4 regions of the Acidovorax sp. Q11 genome follow, and region 1 is predicted to be linked to each of the others. Evidence: predicted binding sites of a transcription regulator. Region 1 holds the regulator's gene; each other region holds the start of a gene.
The links. The regulator FNR, encoded in region 1, switches genes on or off when oxygen is low (the NO sensors DNR and NnrR bind a similar motif). The targets are predictions, from matches to a motif close to TTGATNNNNATCAA.
Positions count from the first base shown of each region.

Region 2: ACYZGB_RS08395 (TraR/DksA family transcriptional regulator) is a predicted target of FNR. The motif match lies at 1,409-1,422, and genes of this name have one in related genera.
Region 3: ACYZGB_RS07575 (type IV pili methyl-accepting chemotaxis transducer N-terminal domain-containing protein) is a predicted target of FNR. The motif match lies at 2,471-2,484, and genes of this name have one in related genera.
Region 4: ACYZGB_RS13520 (oxygen-binding di-iron domain-containing protein) is a predicted target of FNR. The motif match lies at 1,624-1,637, and genes of this name have one in related genera.

Region 1 is NZ_JBUDZG010000004.1:71,089-75,265, forward strand. It holds gene ccoG (cytochrome c oxidase accessory protein CcoG) at 1-904, shown strand, start outside; gene ACYZGB_RS05135 (FixH family protein) at 974-1,249, shown strand; gene ACYZGB_RS05140 (hypothetical protein) at 1,323-1,616, shown strand; gene fnr (fumarate/nitrate reduction transcriptional regulator Fnr) at 1,672-2,394, opposite strand; gene hemN (oxygen-independent coproporphyrinogen III oxidase) at 2,590-3,972, shown strand; gene ACYZGB_RS05155 (sulfite exporter TauE/SafE family protein) at 3,978-4,177, shown strand, end outside.
Region 2 is NZ_JBUDZG010000007.1:90,469-94,645, forward strand. It holds gene ACYZGB_RS08380 (TonB-dependent receptor) at 1-156, opposite strand, end outside; gene ACYZGB_RS08385 (DUF2946 family protein) at 237-605, opposite strand; gene ACYZGB_RS08390 (glutathione S-transferase) at 729-1,376, shown strand; gene ACYZGB_RS08395 (TraR/DksA family transcriptional regulator) at 1,484-1,855, shown strand; gene ACYZGB_RS08400 (VOC family protein) at 1,898-2,311, shown strand; gene ACYZGB_RS08405 (MarC family protein) at 2,308-2,901, shown strand; gene ACYZGB_RS08410 (Rrf2 family transcriptional regulator) at 2,941-3,489, opposite strand; gene nhaR (transcriptional activator NhaR) at 3,661-4,177, shown strand, end outside.
Region 3 is NZ_JBUDZG010000006.1:123,554-127,730, reverse strand. It holds gene ACYZGB_RS07585 (DUF2889 domain-containing protein) at 86-697, shown strand; gene ACYZGB_RS07580 (SDR family oxidoreductase) at 750-1,511, shown strand; gene ACYZGB_RS07575 (type IV pili methyl-accepting chemotaxis transducer N-terminal domain-containing protein) at 1,517-2,368, opposite strand; gene moaA (GTP 3',8-cyclase MoaA) at 2,540-3,676, shown strand; gene mobA (molybdenum cofactor guanylyltransferase MobA) at 3,688-4,177, shown strand, end outside.
Region 4 is NZ_JBUDZG010000015.1:63,269-67,445, forward strand. It holds gene ACYZGB_RS13515 (protein-methionine-sulfoxide reductase heme-binding subunit MsrQ) at 1-651, shown strand, start outside; gene ACYZGB_RS13520 (oxygen-binding di-iron domain-containing protein) at 740-1,567, opposite strand; gene lptM (LPS translocon maturation chaperone LptM) at 1,684-1,890, opposite strand; gene cyaY (iron donor protein CyaY) at 1,903-2,235, shown strand; gene ACYZGB_RS13535 (penicillin-binding protein 1A) at 2,379-4,177, opposite strand, start outside.

The DNA of each region.
Region 1 (4,177 bases):
CACCTTCGTGGGCTACTTTGTGCCCATCCGCGAGCTGGGCAGCGAGTTGCTGGCGCTGCAGGGCAGCTGGCAGATTTTCTGGGTGCTGTTCTACGGCTTTGCCACCTATGGCAACGCGGGCTACATGCGCGAGCAGGTCTGCAAGTACATGTGCCCGTACGCACGCTTCCAGAGCGCCATGTTCGACAAGGACACGCTGGTCGTGACCTACGACCCCGAGCGGGGCGAGCAGCGCGGCCCGCGCAAGAAGAACCTGGATTACAAGGCGCAGGGGCTGGGCGACTGCATTGACTGCTCGCTGTGTGTGCAGGTCTGCCCCGTGGGCATCGACATTCGCAAGGGGCTGCAGTACGAATGCATCGGCTGCGGCCTGTGTGTGGATGCCTGCAACACGGTCATGGACAAGATGCAGTACCCCCGGGGGTTGATCCGCTACTCCACCCAGAACGGCGTGGCCCAGCGGTGGACCCAGTCGCAGATGCTGCGGCGCGTGCTGCGGCCAAGGGTGCTGATTTACAGCGCGGTGCTGGTGGCTCTGTGCGTGGCCATGCTGGCCAGCCTGGTCGTGCGGACTCCGCTCAAGGTCGATGTGGTGCGGGACCGTGCAGCGCTTTCGCGCATCGTGGCAGGGGGCAAGCTGGAGAACATCTACCGCCTGCAGATCATGAATGCGACGGAGGGCGAGCAGCGCTATCGCATCAGCGCACGGGGGCTGGAGGGGCTGGAGGTGTCTTCCGATGCCGAGGTGGACATCGGCCCGGCGGAGTCGCGTTGGGTGGCGGTGCGTTTGCAGATCCCGTATGGTTCGGCAAACCCTGGCTCCCATGCCGTCCAGTTCGATGTGCAGGCCGTCGGCGCCGCCGCCCATGTGACAGAAAAATCTGTGTTCCTGGTGCCGCGCTGAGCCGCACCCTGGTGCAAGGCCTCGCATGGCCTTGTGTTGATTGAGATGATTGTGAAGGAGTAAATCGCCATGTCTTCAAGCCCAGCTATTGCCCCTGTTGCGTCAGCACCCTGGTGGAAATTCGGCCATGTCTGGCTGGTGATTGCCGGCCCGGCCATTGTGATCGTTGCGGGTTTTGTGACCTTGTGGCTGGCGCTGTCCCGGCCCGATCCTGTGGTGGCAGAGGACTACTACCGCAAGGGGATCGAGATCAACAAGACGCTGGAAGCCCCCGAGAAAAGCCTGGCACCCGCCATGAAGGGCCGCAACCATGCGGCCACCCCCGTGCAGGACCAGCCGCGTTGAAACGTGCAAGCATGTGGCTCGTCAGTGATGCCAGCTTGCCGTAACTGAGCCCCCAGGAGACAGGAACAACGATATGTGGACGCAACGCCTGATGTGGATTGCATGGCCCGCCTTCTTGATGGCAGGGGTGCTGGAGATGCTGGTTTTTGCCATGGTGGACCCCCAGGATCTGCACTGGCTTGGGCAGCCCCTGGCGCTGTCGCGGCAGGGCGTTTATACGCTGGCGTTTTTTGCGTTCTGGATCATCACCATGGCAAGCAGTGCATTGACCACGCTACTGGCCATGTCGCCCTTCGAGCTGAACCGCTGCCCGGTACCTGAAGGAGAGCGGCCGGATGACTGCCGCAAGACATCATCCTGCTCTTGAACTGAGGGGAGGCGCTTCTGGTCGGCCGGTGAAGGCAGGCCGGGATGGCTGCCGATCAGTGGCAGGCTTGCTGGCTGTTGACGATGCGCTTGAGGGCATCCGTGTCCAGGATGCGGACATGGCGCTGCTTGACTTCCACGATGCCTTCCTCCACAAATTTGGAGAAGGTGCGGCTCACGGTTTCGAGCTTCAGGCCCAGGTAGCTGCCAATTTCTTCGCGCGTCATGCGCAGCACCAGTTCGGACTGCGAGAAGCCGCGGGCATGCAGGCGTTGCACCAGGTTCAGCAGGAAGGCTGCCAGGCGTTCTTCGGCGCGCATGCTGCCCAGCAGCAGCATCACGCCGTGTTCGCGCACGATCTCGCGGCTCATGATCTTGTGCACATGGTGCTGCAGGGCCGTGACCTCGCGCGAGAGTTCCTCGATGCGGTCGAAGGGCATCACGCAGACCTCGGCGTCTTCCAGGGCCACCGCGTCACAGGTGTGGTGGTCGTTCACGATGCCATCGAGGCCAATGATCTCTCCAGCCATCTGAAAACCGGTGACCTGGTCGCGGCCATCTTCGGTAGCCACGCAGGTCTTGAAGAAGCCGGTGCGGATGGCGTAGAGCGATGTGAAGGATTCGCCGTTGCGGAACAGCGTGCTGCCGCGTTTGACCTTGCGGCGTACGGCAACGACTTCATCGATGCGCTGCAGTTGCTCTTCGTTCAGGCCCACGGGCATGCACAGCTCGCGCAGGTTGCAGTTGGAGCAGGCGACTTTGATGGTGAGCGGGTTCATAGGCACGTGAGCTAGGGGTTGGGTGTCGAGTACATTGCGCCCGATACGAAAAGCTGGGAAGGCCTTCGGGTGGGCGCCTTAGCGACTGACATTTGTCAAATTGTCGCTCGTCGGCCTGATCGTTCACTTGATGCAGGTCAAGGACATCGTGCAGAGGGTACGGCACAGTCAGAGTGTACGCAAGGATATTCCCCCATGACCGCTGTTTCGCCCGATCTCCTGCGCCGTTTTGACGTGCCGGGGCCCCGCTATACCTCTTATCCGACAGCCGACCGGTTTGTCGAAGCGTTCGGGCAGGAGGACTACATCCTGGCACTGGAGCAGCGCCGGACAGGCTCGGTGGCCAAGGCCTTGCCCCTGTCCTTGTATGTGCACATTCCGTTCTGCGAATCGCTGTGCTACTACTGCGCTTGCAACAAGATCATCACCAAGCACCATGACCGCGCAGAAGTCTATCTGCGCTATCTGAGCCGCGAGATCGACCTGCACACCGCGCACTGCGGGGTGGGCCAAGTGGTGAGCCAGCTGCACCTGGGTGGAGGCACGCCCACGTTCCTGTCGGATGCGGGCTTGCGTGAACTGATGGCCATGCTCAAGCGCAGCTTTACCTTGGCGCCGGGCGGTGAGTACTCTATTGAAGTGGATCCCCGCACCGTGAACGCCGACAGGCTGGCGTTGCTGGCTGAGCTGGGCTTCAACCGGCTCAGTTTTGGTGTGCAGGATTTTGATGCCGAGGTGCAGAAGGCTGTGCACCGCGTCCAGCCTGCCGAACAGGTGTTTGCGCTGGTGGAGTCTGCACGCTCGCTGGGTTTTGACTCGGTGAATGTGGACCTGATCTATGGCCTGCCGCGCCAGACCCCCGAATCGTTCGACCGTACTCTGGCGCAGGTGGCGCAGTTGCGGCCTGAGCGCATTGCGCTGTATGCCTACGCGCACCTGCCAGAACGTTTCAAACCCCAGCGCCGCATTGTTTCGGCCGAGCTGCCAACGGCGTCGAGCAAGCTGTCCATGCTGTCGCGCTCGCTCGATGCGTTCATGGACGCGGGCTATGTCTATGTCGGCATGGACCACTTTGCGTTGCCCTCGGATGCCTTGGCTGTGGCCAAACGCCAAGGGCGCTTGCACCGCAACTTCCAGGGCTACAGCACACAGCCTGACTGCGACCTGATCGGCTTGGGCGTGTCGGCCATTGGCCGGGTGGGTGCGACCTACAGCCAGAACTCAAAGACCTTGGACGAGTATTACGACTTTCTCGACCAGGGACGTTTGCCGGTGGTGCGGGGTCTGGCGCTCACGCGTGACGATCTCGTGCGCCGCGCCGCCATCATGGCCCTGATGTGCCAGGGCGAGTTGCTCTATGAATCCATGGAGCAGGCCTGGTTGATTGATGTGCGGCAGTACTTTGCGGCAGAGATCGCGCAGCTCGAAGACATGGCCGAACAGGGGCTGGTGCGGGTGGGGCCCGAGGGGATCGAAGTGACGGCCATGGGATGGTTTTTTGTGCGGGGCATTGCCATGGTGTTTGACCGTTATCTTCAGGCAGACCGCAACCGCGCCCGGTTTTCGCGCATCATCTGAGGCCTATGCTCGCAACCGTGGCCTGGACGGCTTTGCTCATGGGACTCGCAGGCGGGTCCCATTGCTTGGCCATGTGCGCCGCGCCCTGTGGTGCCCTGGTGGGGCGGGCTGCGGCCGCAGAAGGCACGGGTAAGCTGGCGCAAGAAAGCACCGCAGTGCAGGTTGTGCAATGGATGCCGCAGGGTGGTGTGGTGTTGCGCACCCT
Region 2 (4,177 bases), on a different contig from region 1:
CTGGCCACCGCTGATGGTGACCACGCCCAGTTCCTTGACGGGGGCATTGCTGGGCCCAGCGGGTTGGGCGAACGCCGGGGCAGCCCCGGTGAACGTGCAACCCAGGACGATGGGAAAGGCACTGGCCACGGCCAGCGCCATGCGGCTTTTGCGCATGGAAACTCCTGAATTTCAAGCCAAATAGGCCGTCTGCGCGCGATGGATAAGCGCAAACAGCTATCAAATAAATAGCAAAATCAGGAGAATGCCGGGGGCCCGCGCGGCGGCAGCGGCGCGGCTGTGCGCGCAGCAATGTGCGCGGCGGGGATGGGGCGCAGGGCATGCGCCAGCGGGTGGACCACAGGCAGCGGGGCCTGCGAGGCAGGGGGAGGTGCGCTCACCTGCGCGCACAGGGGGCAGTCCAGTGTGTGGCTCTGCATCTCCTGGGCGCCATCGTCGGTCTTGACCAGCAGCTTGATCGCGCCCGAACCCGAGCAGATCAGCTCCATGGCCTGCGGGTTGACCAACGGCGACGCCACGGCCACGCCCATGGACACCACAAACCACGCCAGCACCAGGCGGGCGAGCCAGTGAAGGCTGCGGAGGGTTTGCAGGGAGGACCACATGAGGACCCGATTGTAGGTGGCAGCATCCACGGGGCCTTGACCAGGGTCATCTGCGCGACGGACGGCGCCCCCGCCCACACCTAGGATGTACGCTGCATTCACCACTACAACGGAGACCCCACCATGCTCACACTCTGCGGCTTTTCGGCCAGCAACTACTACAACAAGGTCAAGCTCGCCCTGCTCGAAAAGGGCCTGCCGTTCACCGAGGAACTGGCCTGGGTGGGCGAAACCGACCGCAGCGCCAGCCCGCTGGGCAAGGTGCCCTACCTGCGCACCCCCCAGGGCCCGCTGTGCGAATCGGCGGTGATCGCCGACTACATCGAGGCCGCCCACCCCACGCACCCACTGATCCCCGCCGACCCCTACCAGGCCGCCAAGGTGCGCGAGCTGATCACCTTTCTGGAGCTGCACCTGGAGCTGGTGGCGCGCAACCTGTACCCGCAGGCCTTTTTTGGCGGCACGGTGAGCGATACCGCCAAAGAAAAGGTGGGCGCGCAGCTCACCAAGAACATTGCCGCCTTCGCCCAGCTGGCCAAGTTCAGCCCCTTTGTGGGCGGTGACAGCTTCACGTTGGCCGACTGCGCGGCCATCGTGCACCTGCCGCTGGTGGCCTCGGCCACCAAGATCGTCTATGGCCGCGACTACCTGGCCGACCTGCCCGTGCGCGAGTACCTGACCCGCATGGGCGAACGGCCCCATGTGCAGCGCGTGAACGCAGACCGCAAGACCAACACGGCGGAGATGCTGGCGCGGCCGCCCAAGCGCTGAACCCGCCCCCCCCAGCGCAGGGTCTTCATCCCTTGACCTTGGTCAACCGAGGTCGTCGCGCACAGGCGCACCATGCAGGCATCCGATCACCCTTGAGGAGACACCGCATGGACAAGACCCAGGCCGCCCCATTCCTCCAACAATTGCGGGCCCAGCAATCCGAGTTGTTGGCCCAGCTGGCCGCCCAGCGCGGTGGCACCATCGGCCGGGCCGAGGCCGCTGCAGCGCATTTTGGCCAGCCCGAAGACCCGCGCGCCCAGCTGGCCACCGAACGTGAACTGGCGTTCGCGCTGGACGAGCACGAAACCGCCCACCTGGCCGCCGTAGCGGCGGCCCTGGCCCGCATCGAGGCTGGCACCTACGGCGAGTGCACGGACTGCGGCGCCCACATCACCGCCGCCCGCCTGCACGCCACCCCCGAGGCGGCACGCTGCGTGCACTGCCAGGAGAAGGCCGAGCAGCACCGGCGTGCGGCCTGAACGCCCTCCCGAAGCAGTGCACCGGCTGCTATCCTTTGCGGGATGCGCAGCCTCTTTCACCTCGCCTTCCACGTCACCGATCTCGATGCCGCCCGCCGCTTCTATGGCGGTGTGCTGGGTTGCCAGGAGGGGCGGAGCACTGACACCTGGGTGGACTTCGACTTCTTCGGACACCAGATCTCGCTGCACCTCGGCACCCCTTTTGCCAGTGCCCGCACCGGCCATGTGGGCGACCACCTGGTGCCCATGCCCCATTTCGGCGCCATCCTGGAACTGCCCGACTGGCATGCGCTGGCAGCGCGCCTGAAGGCGGCGGGCACGGCCTTTGTGCTGGAGCCCCAGGTGCGCTTTGAAGGCCAGCCGGGCGAGCAGTGGACGATGTTCTTCCACGACCCCAGCGGCAACCCCATCGAGATCAAGGGCTTCCGTTCCCTGGACGCGGTGTACGCCACATGAGCTACACCTTCGCGTCGGCCACCATATTGCTGCTGCTGATCACTGATCCGCTGGGCAACATCCCCATCTTTGCCAACGCGCTGCGCGGCGTGGCGCCCGAGCGGCGGGCGCGGGTGATCCTGCGCGAGGTGCTGATCGCGTTTGCGCTGCTGCTGGTGTTTCTGTTCTTCGGGGCGGAGTTTCTGCGGGTGATGAACCTGAGCGACCTGTCGCTGCAGATTGCGGGCGCGGTGGTGCTGTTCCTGATCGCGCTGCGCATGATCTTTCCGTCGGCAGACGGTCCGCAGGCGGAGCTGCCGGGCGAGCCGTTGATCGTACCGCTGGCCATCCCTGCGCTGGCAGGCCCGTCGGCCCTGGCCACAGTGATGCTGCTGGTCGCCCAGGCACCAGAGCGCAAGCTCGAATGGGTCGGCGCTCTGTGCGTGACCATGGCAGTGTGCGCCATCGTGCTGCTGATGGCCGAACGCATCCAGCGCTTGGTGGGCGAACGCGTGGTGATGGCGTTTGAACGCCTGATGGGGCTGATCCTGGTCGCCATCTCGGTGGAGATGCTGATACGCGGCATCAAGCAGCTCGCGCTGCAGCTGTAGCCCACAACACCCCCCGGGGTGCACTGCCCCGGGGCCGGTTCAACGCCGTTGCAGCAAGGGCATGGAGCCCAGCGCGAACACCGAGTTGGGCACACCCACCCGGGCCATCAGGGGGCGCGGTTTTGGGGTGAGTTTGGGCTTGGCAGCCACGGCAGGTGCAGCGTCTTCCAGCGCCCCCCCTTTTTCGAGCTGCTGGGCCACCAGGTCCTGCAAGGTCACCGACTGCAGGTACTCCATCACGCGCAGGTTGAAGGTGGACCACAGCTCGCCGGTCATGGACTTCACCTGTGCAGCCTGGCCCGCGCCCAGGCTCTGCAGGTCGTCGGCCTTGAGGTTCTCGACCGCCAGGATGATTTCAGCCACCGACACCTGGTCCGCCCGGCGCGCCAGCGTGTAGCCACCACCGGGCCCGCGCGTGCTGTCCACCAGCCCGGCACGGCGCAGGGCGCTGAACAGCTGCTCCAGGTACGAAAGGGACGTGCCCTGGCGCGCACTGATGGTGGACAGGGCCACCGGCCGCATTTTCTGGCGCAGGGCGAGGTCGGTCATGGCCGATACCGCAAGTTGTCCTCTGGTAGTGATACGCATCGTTGCTACTCCTTAGAACAGGTTCTCAAGAACGCTGACAGTTCCTTCCCGGGCGCAACGCGCCACGGACAAGGGCCAAGCCTGCAATGTATAGATTTTGACACTTCGCGTATATTCGTTTTATTGAGTTTTATTGCTCGCTTTTTTCGAAGTGTTTCACTGAATCGCACCATGAACTTCAAGCACCTGCGCTATTTCTGGACGGTGGCCAAGGCGGGCGGCGTGATGCGCGCAGGCGAGCAGCTGCACACCACGCCCCAGACGCTTTCCGGGCAAATCAAGCAGCTGGAGGAATGGCTGGGCCACGACCTCTTCAGAAAGCGTGGCCGGGGCCTGGAGCTGACCAGCGAAGGCAGAGTGGCCCTGGGCTATGCCGAGCAGATCTTTGCGCTGGGGGATGAGCTGGAGAAGTCCATACGCCTGTCGCGCGGCCAGGAGAAACCGCTGGAGTTCCGCGTGGGGGTGGCCGATTCGATTGCCAAGTCGGTGGCCTACCACCTGCTGGAGCCCGCTTTGGGCATGCCACAACGAGTGCACATGACCTGCCACGAAGGCAAGTTTCCCGAGCTGATCGCGCAGCTGAGCCTGCACAAGCTCGACCTGGTGCTGGCAGACGAGCCGGTATCCAAGAAGATTGGTGTGAAAGCCTTCAACCACCCGCTGGGCACCAGCGGCATGAGCTTTTTGT
Region 3 (4,177 bases), on a different contig from region 1:
ACGCGGCTTGGCGGCCCTTGCGCGGCGGCACTCGCTTAGTGCCACGCCAGTTTCAGTCACTCGCTACCAGCTACGATAGAAGCGCATGCCCCTGAGCTCCCCCGCCCCCCGCACCCTCAAGCATGTCCGCCGGGTGAACTACCAGGGCTTTGAACGCGACGATGGCCTGTGGGACATCGAGGGTGAGCTGCACGACAGCAAGGCCTATGACGCCACCTCGTTTCGCGATCCCACCAAACAGCGCCTCGCGGGCGAGGCCATCCACCACATGTGGCTGCGTGTCACGGTCAACCGCCAGCTGGTGGTGCAGGCCGTCGATGTGGCCATGGATTCGCACCCGCTCCAGGGTTGCACTGAGGCCCAGGCCGCGCTGCAGCAGATGGTGGGCTGCAGCATGGCGCGCGGCTGGCGCCAGGCCATCCAGAAACACCTGGGCGGCGTGGCCAGTTGCACACACCTGCGCGAGCTGCTGTTCAACCTGGCCACCGCCGCCTTCCAGTCGGTGCCGGCCGTGTTTTCGTCCAGCCACCCCGACGAGCCCCCCCGCCACCTGGGCCAGTGCACAGGGTGGGACTTCAATGGCAACGGCGTGAAGGAATACTTCCCGCAGTTTTATGGCCGCGTGCCTGCGCCGCCCCTGGCCGCCAGCCCCGCCCCAGCCCCTGAAGCTTCAACCAAATTAGCCCCTCCCGCCTGACAGGCAAGCCTCAGCAGCTATCTTTTTTGAGTATCCCAAGGAGACCTTTTCCATGCGCGTGTTGAACAAATCCATCATCGTCACCGGCGCCGGCAACGGCATTGGCGAAGGCATTGCCAAGCGCCTGGCCGCTGAAGGTGGCAAGGTCATCGTGAACGACATCAACGAGGCGGGCGGCCAGCGCGTGGTGGCCGAGATCACCGCCGCAGGCGGCACCGCCGCCTTCTTCAAAGCCGACGTGACGAACTCTGCCCAGGTCAAGGCCATGGTCGATGAGGCCGTGCGCCTGTACGGCCGCCTGGACGTGGTGGTGAACAACGCGGGCTGGACGCACCGCAACCGCCCCATGCTCGAAGTGAGCGAGGAGGAGTTCGACAAGGTCTATGCCATCAACATGAAGAGCATCTACCTGAGCGCCATCCACGCCGTGCCCGCGCTGCGCCAGGCCGGTGGCGGCAGCATCATCAACATCGCCTCCACCGCCGGACTGCGCCCACGCCCGGGCCTGACCTGGTACAACGGCTCCAAGGGCGCCGTCATCATCACCAGCAAGTCCATGGCGGCCGAGCTGGGCCCCGACAACATCCGCGTGAACTGCATCAACCCCGTGTTCAACCCCGACACGGGCTTGGCCGCCGAGTTTGCGGGCGGCCCGGTGGACGATGCGCGCCGCGCCAAGTTCCTGGCCACCATCCCGCTGGGCCGCTTCTCCACCGCGCTGGACGTGGCGAACGCCGCGCTGTACCTGGCGAGCGAAGAGGCTTCGTTCATCAGCGGCGTGTGCATCGAGGTGGATGGCGGGCGCTGCGTGTAGACCTCTCAGCCCAGCACTTCCCGCAAGGCGACTTCGTACAGGTTGGTGAGCTTGTCCATCACACCCAGCAGGCGTTCGCTGGTGGTCGCAACCGTGTGGAGCCCCGCATCATCGGCCGCGCGGCGCAGGGCCGATTCAAAAAACAGCCACTGCGAGTCGGCCAGCTCCAGCTCGTTGCGGATGGCGGGCGTGGACACCGGCGCGGCCTTGAGCGCCTGCAGCGCCAGGCGGAAGTCGGCGGCGTCTGACACGAGCTGCGCCTGAACCACCTTGGATTCCACCTTGGCCGCGTTCAAGAAGTAGTTCTTGGCCAGGCGCTGCGACAGCATGCGCTGGCGGCCGGCCAGGTTCACCAGCCGTGCACTGGGCGCATGTGCCAGCTTCTCGATGGATTCGGTCACCGTCTGGGCAATCAGCAGCGTGCGGTCGGCCTGGTCGGAGGCGGCCACCACCAGCGCAGTCTGGGTGGGCTGCGTGGCGGTGAGCTGGTTCAGCAGCGCAAACTGCTTTTGCACCTCTTCGAGCTGGCGCCCGACATCGGCGGGCCAGCGCCCGGTCTGCATACCCCGGGCCAGCTCACCGCTGCCCGACTGCACCATCTTGCGCGCCAGCCCCAGCACATCCACAGCCGCACCGGGCAGCACCTGCAGGTACTGCTGGCAATAGGCCTTGGCCATGCGCTGCGACAGCGCGCGGAACCAGCCCGCGTAGTTGATGGCGCCCGACAATCCCATCTGCGCCTGGGCCCCTGTCGCCCATGTGGCCCAGGTGGGCAGCAACAAGCCCGCCGCTACCCACTGGACAGCCGCCCGGCGCTGGCAAGGCATGGCATCGGCTACACATTCGCGCGTCAACATGGAAATCCCCTTGAAATCGGATAGATGGATTGTTGCAACGCAACATCTCGTGCGCCCTGCGCCATGTCAAAGGCACGCAACGCCGCCGCCCCGGGGCAAAACTTGACCGCGATCAACTCCGCGTTCAGGGGCTTGGCCCCTTTGGCGGGGCCCATGCGGCAAAATCACGCCATGGCCGAACGTGTGATTCCTCTGGTGGACCAACGCATCGCCGCTCTGGCGGCGCGGGTGCCCACGCACCCCGTGGCCCCCACCGGCCAACTCACCGACACGCTGGGCCGCCCGCTGCGCGACTTGCGCATCAGCGTCACAGACCGCTGCAACTTCCGCTGCAACTACTGCATGCCCAAGGAAGTCTTCGACAAGGACTACCCCTACCTGCCCCATGGCGCGTTGCTGAGCTTTGAAGAAATCACGCGGCTGGCAAAGCTCTTCCTGGCCCATGGCGTGCGCAAGATCCGCCTTACGGGCGGTGAGCCGCTGCTGCGCAAGAACCTCGAAGCGCTGGTGGCCCAACTGGCCCAATTGCGCACAGTGGACGGCCTGCCCCCCGACCTGACCCTGACCACCAACGGATCGCTGCTGGCCCGTAAGGCCCGGGCGCTCAAGGACGCGGGCCTGAACCGTGTGACCGTGAGCCTGGACGGCCTGGATGACGCGGTCTTCCGCCGCATGAACGACGTGGACTTTCCGGTGGCCGACGTGCTGGCGGGTATCGAGGCAGCGCACGCGGCAGGCCTGTCGCAGATCAAGGTGAACATGGTGGTCAAGCGTGGCACCAACGACCACGAAATCTTGCCCATGGCGCGGCACTTTCGCGGCACGGGCACCACGCTGCGTTTCATCGAATACATGGACGTGGGCGCCACCAACGGCTGGCGCATGGACGAGGTGCTGCCCTCGGCCGAACTCATCGAGCGCCTGCGCGCGGAGCTGCCCCTGGTGCAGCTCGACCCGAGCAGCCCCGGCGAGACCGCCGAGCGCTGGGGTTATGCCAATGCTCAAGACCAGTACGACCCCACTCTGGGCGAAGTGGGCGTGATCAGCAGCGTGACCCAGGCCTTCTGCCACGACTGCAACCGCGCCCGCCTCTCCACCGAGGGCAAGCTGTACCTCTGCCTGTTTGCCACCCAGGGCTATGACCTGCGCACCCTGCTGCGCGGCGGTGCCAGCGACGAAGCCATTGCCTCGGCCATCGCGCCCATCTGGCAGCAACGCAGCGACCGCTACTCCGAATTGCGCAGCAGCCTGCCGGCGGACACTGGACAGGGCGCTCGGCGGGTGGAGATGAGCTATATCGGCGGATAACGATTGAAAGAATGATTGAAACCCAAGACATCACCGGCCTGGTCCTCGCCGGTGGCCGCGGCTCCCGCATGGGCGGGGTCGACAAAGGCCTGCAGAACTTTCGCGGCCTGCCGCTGGCGCTGCATACGCTGATGCGGCTGCAGATGCAGACCGGCAACGTGATGGTCAATGCCAACCGCAACCTGGCCGCCTACGAGGCGTTTGGTGCGCCCGTGTGGCCCGATGTGCTGGCCGACTATGCGGGCCCGCTGGCCGGTTTTCTGACCGGGCTGGAACGTTGCGAAACCCAGTGGCTGCTGACGGTGCCCTGCGACACCCCCCTCTTCCCGCTGGACCTGGCCCAGCGCCTGGCCGCAGCGGCTGAAGCGCAAGGCGCCGAGATCGCCATGGCCGCTGCCCCTGAGGGCGACGGCCAGGGCCACATCCAGGTGCGCCCCCAGCCCGTGTTTTGCCTGCTGCGTGTGGAGCTGCTAGAAAGCCTGGTCGCATTCACCCAGGCCG
Region 4 (4,177 bases), on a different contig from region 1:
CGCAAACTTCTGCTCCATCCCGCCGCCAAACCGCTGGTGTTTGTGCTGTGCCTGCTGCCCCTGGTCTGGCTGGTGGTGGCCGCAGCCACCAACCAGCTGGGCGCCAACCCCGCAGAGGCCCTGATCCGCGCCACGGGCGACTGGACGCTGCGGGCGCTGTGCCTGGTGCTGGCCGTCACCCCACTGCGCGTGCTTTCGGCCACGCCGCAGCTGGCGCGGTTTCGGCGCATGCTGGGCCTGTTCGTGTTTTTTTATGGGGTGTTGCACCTGTTGAGCTATGCCTGGTTCGACATGGGTTTTGACCTGGCAGACATCCTGCGCGACATCGCCAAGCGGCCGTTCATCCTGGTCGGGTCGCTGGCACTGCTGCTGCTGGCGCTGCTGGCGGGCACCTCGTTCAACCGGGCCATCAAGGCGCTGGGGGGCAAGCGCTGGCAGGCGCTGCACCGCGCGGTCTACGCGGTGGCGGGTTTGGGCATCCTGCACTTCTTCTGGATGCGTGCCGGTAAGAACGATTTTGCGGAAGTGGCGCTGTACGCCGCCATCCTGGCGGTGCTGCTGGGCTGGCGTGCCTGGCACCGCTGGTACAGGCCGCAGCCTGGCCGGGCCGCCACCCAGCGCGGGCGTAGCACGCCGGCGGGCTTGCCTTAGCGTTGGGAGATAATTGCTATATATTTAATAGCAAACTTTACTTGCCTAATGCGCGGAGGCGGCCATTTTTCCTTGTGATGGCTCAGTTTTACGCATTGACGGCCCGCAGTGCCGGGCGCATCTGCCGGGTCACGGGGTCGATGTAGGCCGTGGGGATCTGGTAGGCCCGGTCATCAAACAGGTCAATGCCACACATCAGGTTCTCGATCCATTCAAAGAAGTCGTTGATGGCTTCTTTGCCCTTGATGGGGGCGCCGTGCTGCGGCACCAGCATGGAGATATCAAGCTGCCGCACCATGCGCACCCACAGGCGCAGGATCTTGTTGGACACCATGTATCGACGGTGGAAGCCCTCCATGCGCGGGATGTGCGCCTTGAGGTCGGTCACCGGCACACGGGCTTCGGCGCCCGACATCATCGACACGCCCAGGTCGCCCGTGAACAGGATGCGGCTGACCGGGTCGTAGAAGTGGAAGTTGCCTTCGGAATGCATGAAGTGCGCAGGCAGCAGCACCAGCTCGTGGCGGCCCAGGGGCAGGTGGCCACCGCCGTCGGGCACACCAATCACGCGGTTTTCTGTTTTTCCCACCTTGGTGAAGTGGGGTGCAAATCGCTCCCACACGCGCGAGATCACCAGGTTGGCCTTGGTGCTCGTCATCCAGCGGTCGAGCGAGGCAATGATGTCCGGATCGGCGTGCGAGGCGATCAGGTACGAGAGCTTGTGGGGCGGGAAATGTTTGGTCATTCCCATGAAGAGCTCGTTGAACGCGAGGTTGCCGCCCGGGTCGATGATGGCGCCCGTGTCGTCGTCAACGATCAAAAACTGGTTGGCTTGCACGGCTTGGCCGTCCTCCTCGATGAGGTCGGTGAACATCAGGCAAGCGTGATTTTTGTCGCGGTAGAGTTCCAGGGCCATGGCCATCCTGCGGTGCAATAAAGCGCAGACTGTACGAGTGCCCCTAGGGTTTGTGCTTGATCGAAATCAAGCGGTGCTGCATTGGTGCCCCATGGCGGGACGTTGTCCCAGCGGCGTCAGCGGGGGGTAGAGGCTGCGGCAGCAGGCGCCTGCGCTGCGCCCGCGCCGCTGCTGGGCGTGAGTGTTTCTGGCAGAGTGGCGCGCTGGCCCGCAGCAGGCCCCGTCGGCAGGTACAAGGGCCCCCGCTGTCCACAGCCAAGCAGGGCCGCCGCACTGGCAGCAAGGACAAGTGTCCTGACTAGAATTTGGGGAGCTTTCAACATGCGCAAATTGTAATGACCGACCTCGAATTCATGGACCACGCCGAACAACTGCTGCTTGCCGTCGAGCGCAGCTGTGATCGCATCAACGACACCACGGATGCCGATGTGGACGCCCAGAGGTCAGGCGGCATGGTGACACTGACCTTTCCCAACCGCAGCCAGATCGTCATCAACCTGCAAAAACCTCTGCACGAGGTCTGGCTGGCGGCTCGCTCGGGGGGCTACCACTACCGGTTTGACGGCAGCGCATGGCAGGACACAAAGGGGGCTGGAGAGTTTTTCGCGTGTCTGAGCCGCGATGCCACCCAGCAATCAGGGCTGCCTTTGCAGTTTGCTGCCCTTTAGACTGCCGCCCAGTCAAGCAATCGGCGCTTCGTTGTGCGCCGGGAGCGGGCTGGGCAAGCTCCCGCCCCCTGTTCTCCTTGCTCTGGCGGATGCGTGCCGCGTCCCACCGCATCCGTGCAGCGCTGTGTGCAAGCGTTGCTCCGCTAGTTGCGGAACAGGTCGAGGATGCGGCTGCGCTCTTCAGAAGGCGGTGGCGCCTGGGGTGTGACCGCCGGTGAAGTGGAGCGTTGGTCTTCCAGCCCCACACTCGACACGCCTGCACTGCGGGCGTACTCGTCATAGAACCACTCGCCACCCACATTGACCACCCCAGCAGGCACCGTGGGCTCCATCACGGGGACGCCCTTGAGTGCGCGCTCCATGAAGCTGATCCACACGGGCAAACTGAGTCCGCCCCCGGTTTCGCGGCTGCCCAGGTTGCGGGGCGTGTCGTAGCCGATCCAGGTGACGGCTGCGATGGTGGGCTGGTAGCCGGCAAACCAGGCGTCCACCGAGTCGTTGGTGGTGCCGGTCTTGCCGTACAGGTCGGGGCGTTTGAGGGTGGCTTGCGCACGGGCCGCCGTCCCGGAACGGGTGACTTCCTGCAGCAGACTGTTCATCAGAAAAGCGTTGCGGGCCTCGATGGCCCGAGGTTGTTCGCTGGTCACTGGCGGTGTGGTCTCGGAAATCACCCGGCCCTTGTGGTCCGTGACCTTGGTGATCAGCCAGGGGTTCACGCGATAGCCCCCATTGGCAAACACCGAGTAGGCGGCCGCCATCTGCAGCGGCGTGACGGAGCCTGCCCCTAGCGCCATGGTCAAGTAGGCAGGGTGCTTTTCAGGATCAAAGCCAAAACGTCCCACCCACTCCTGCGCCGTCTTGGGGCCTACGGCCTGCAGGATGCGGATCGAGATCATGTTCTTGGATTTGGCCAGGCCCGTGCGCATGCTCATGGGGCCGTCGTACTTGCCGTCGTAGTTCTTGGGCTCCCAGGGCTGGCCACCGGTCACACCGGCATCAAAGAACAGCGGCGCGTCGTTGATGACGGTGGCCGGAGTGAAGCCCTTTTCAAGTGCGGCAGAGTAGATGAACGGCTTGAAGCTGGAGCCCGGCTGGCGCCACGCCTGTGCGGCGTGGTTGAACTTGTTCTTGTCGAAGTCGAAGCCTCCCACCAGGGCGCGGATGGAGCCGTTGCGAGGGTCCAGGGCCACAAAGGCGCCTTCGACTTCAGGCAGTTGCGTGATCTCCGAGGCGCCTTTGGGCGTCTTGACCACGCGTATCACCGCACCCCGGCGGATCTTGATGTTGGGCGGGGCCTTGTCGCTCAGCCCTGACTGCGCGGGCTTGAGGCCATCTCCGGCGATCTCCAGTGTGTCGCCATTGGCACGCGCTGCAACGATTTTGCGCGGCGTTGCCTCCAGCACCACGGCCGAAAGCACGTCGCCATTGTCTGGGTGGTTGGCGAGGGCGTCATCAATCGCATCCTCGACTTCCTGTGGCGCCGTGGGCAAGGTCACGAACTTCTCGGGGCCCCGGTACTGCTGGCGTCGCTCATAGTCCATGATCCCTCTGCGCAAGGCGCTGTACGCGGCTTCCTGTTCCGCCGCATTCAGGGTGGTGTACACGTTCAGGCCGCGCGTGTAGGCTTCGTTGCCGTACTGCGTGAAGATCAGTTGGCGGGCCATTTCGGCCACGTACTCCGCATGCACTCGTGTGTTGTCGGGACCGGTGCGGATCTTCAGCTCTTCCTTCTTGGCGTCGGCCGCCTGTTGCGCGGTGATGAAGCCGTTCTCTTCCATCCGCTCAATGATGTACTGCTGGCGGACTCGGGCACGTTTGGGATTGCTGATGGGGTTGTAGGCCGACGGGGCCTTGGGCAATCCCGCCAACATCGCGGCTTCTGCAATGGACAGAGATTTCAGCGGTTTGCCAAAATAGGCCTCGGAGGCTGCGGCAAAACCAT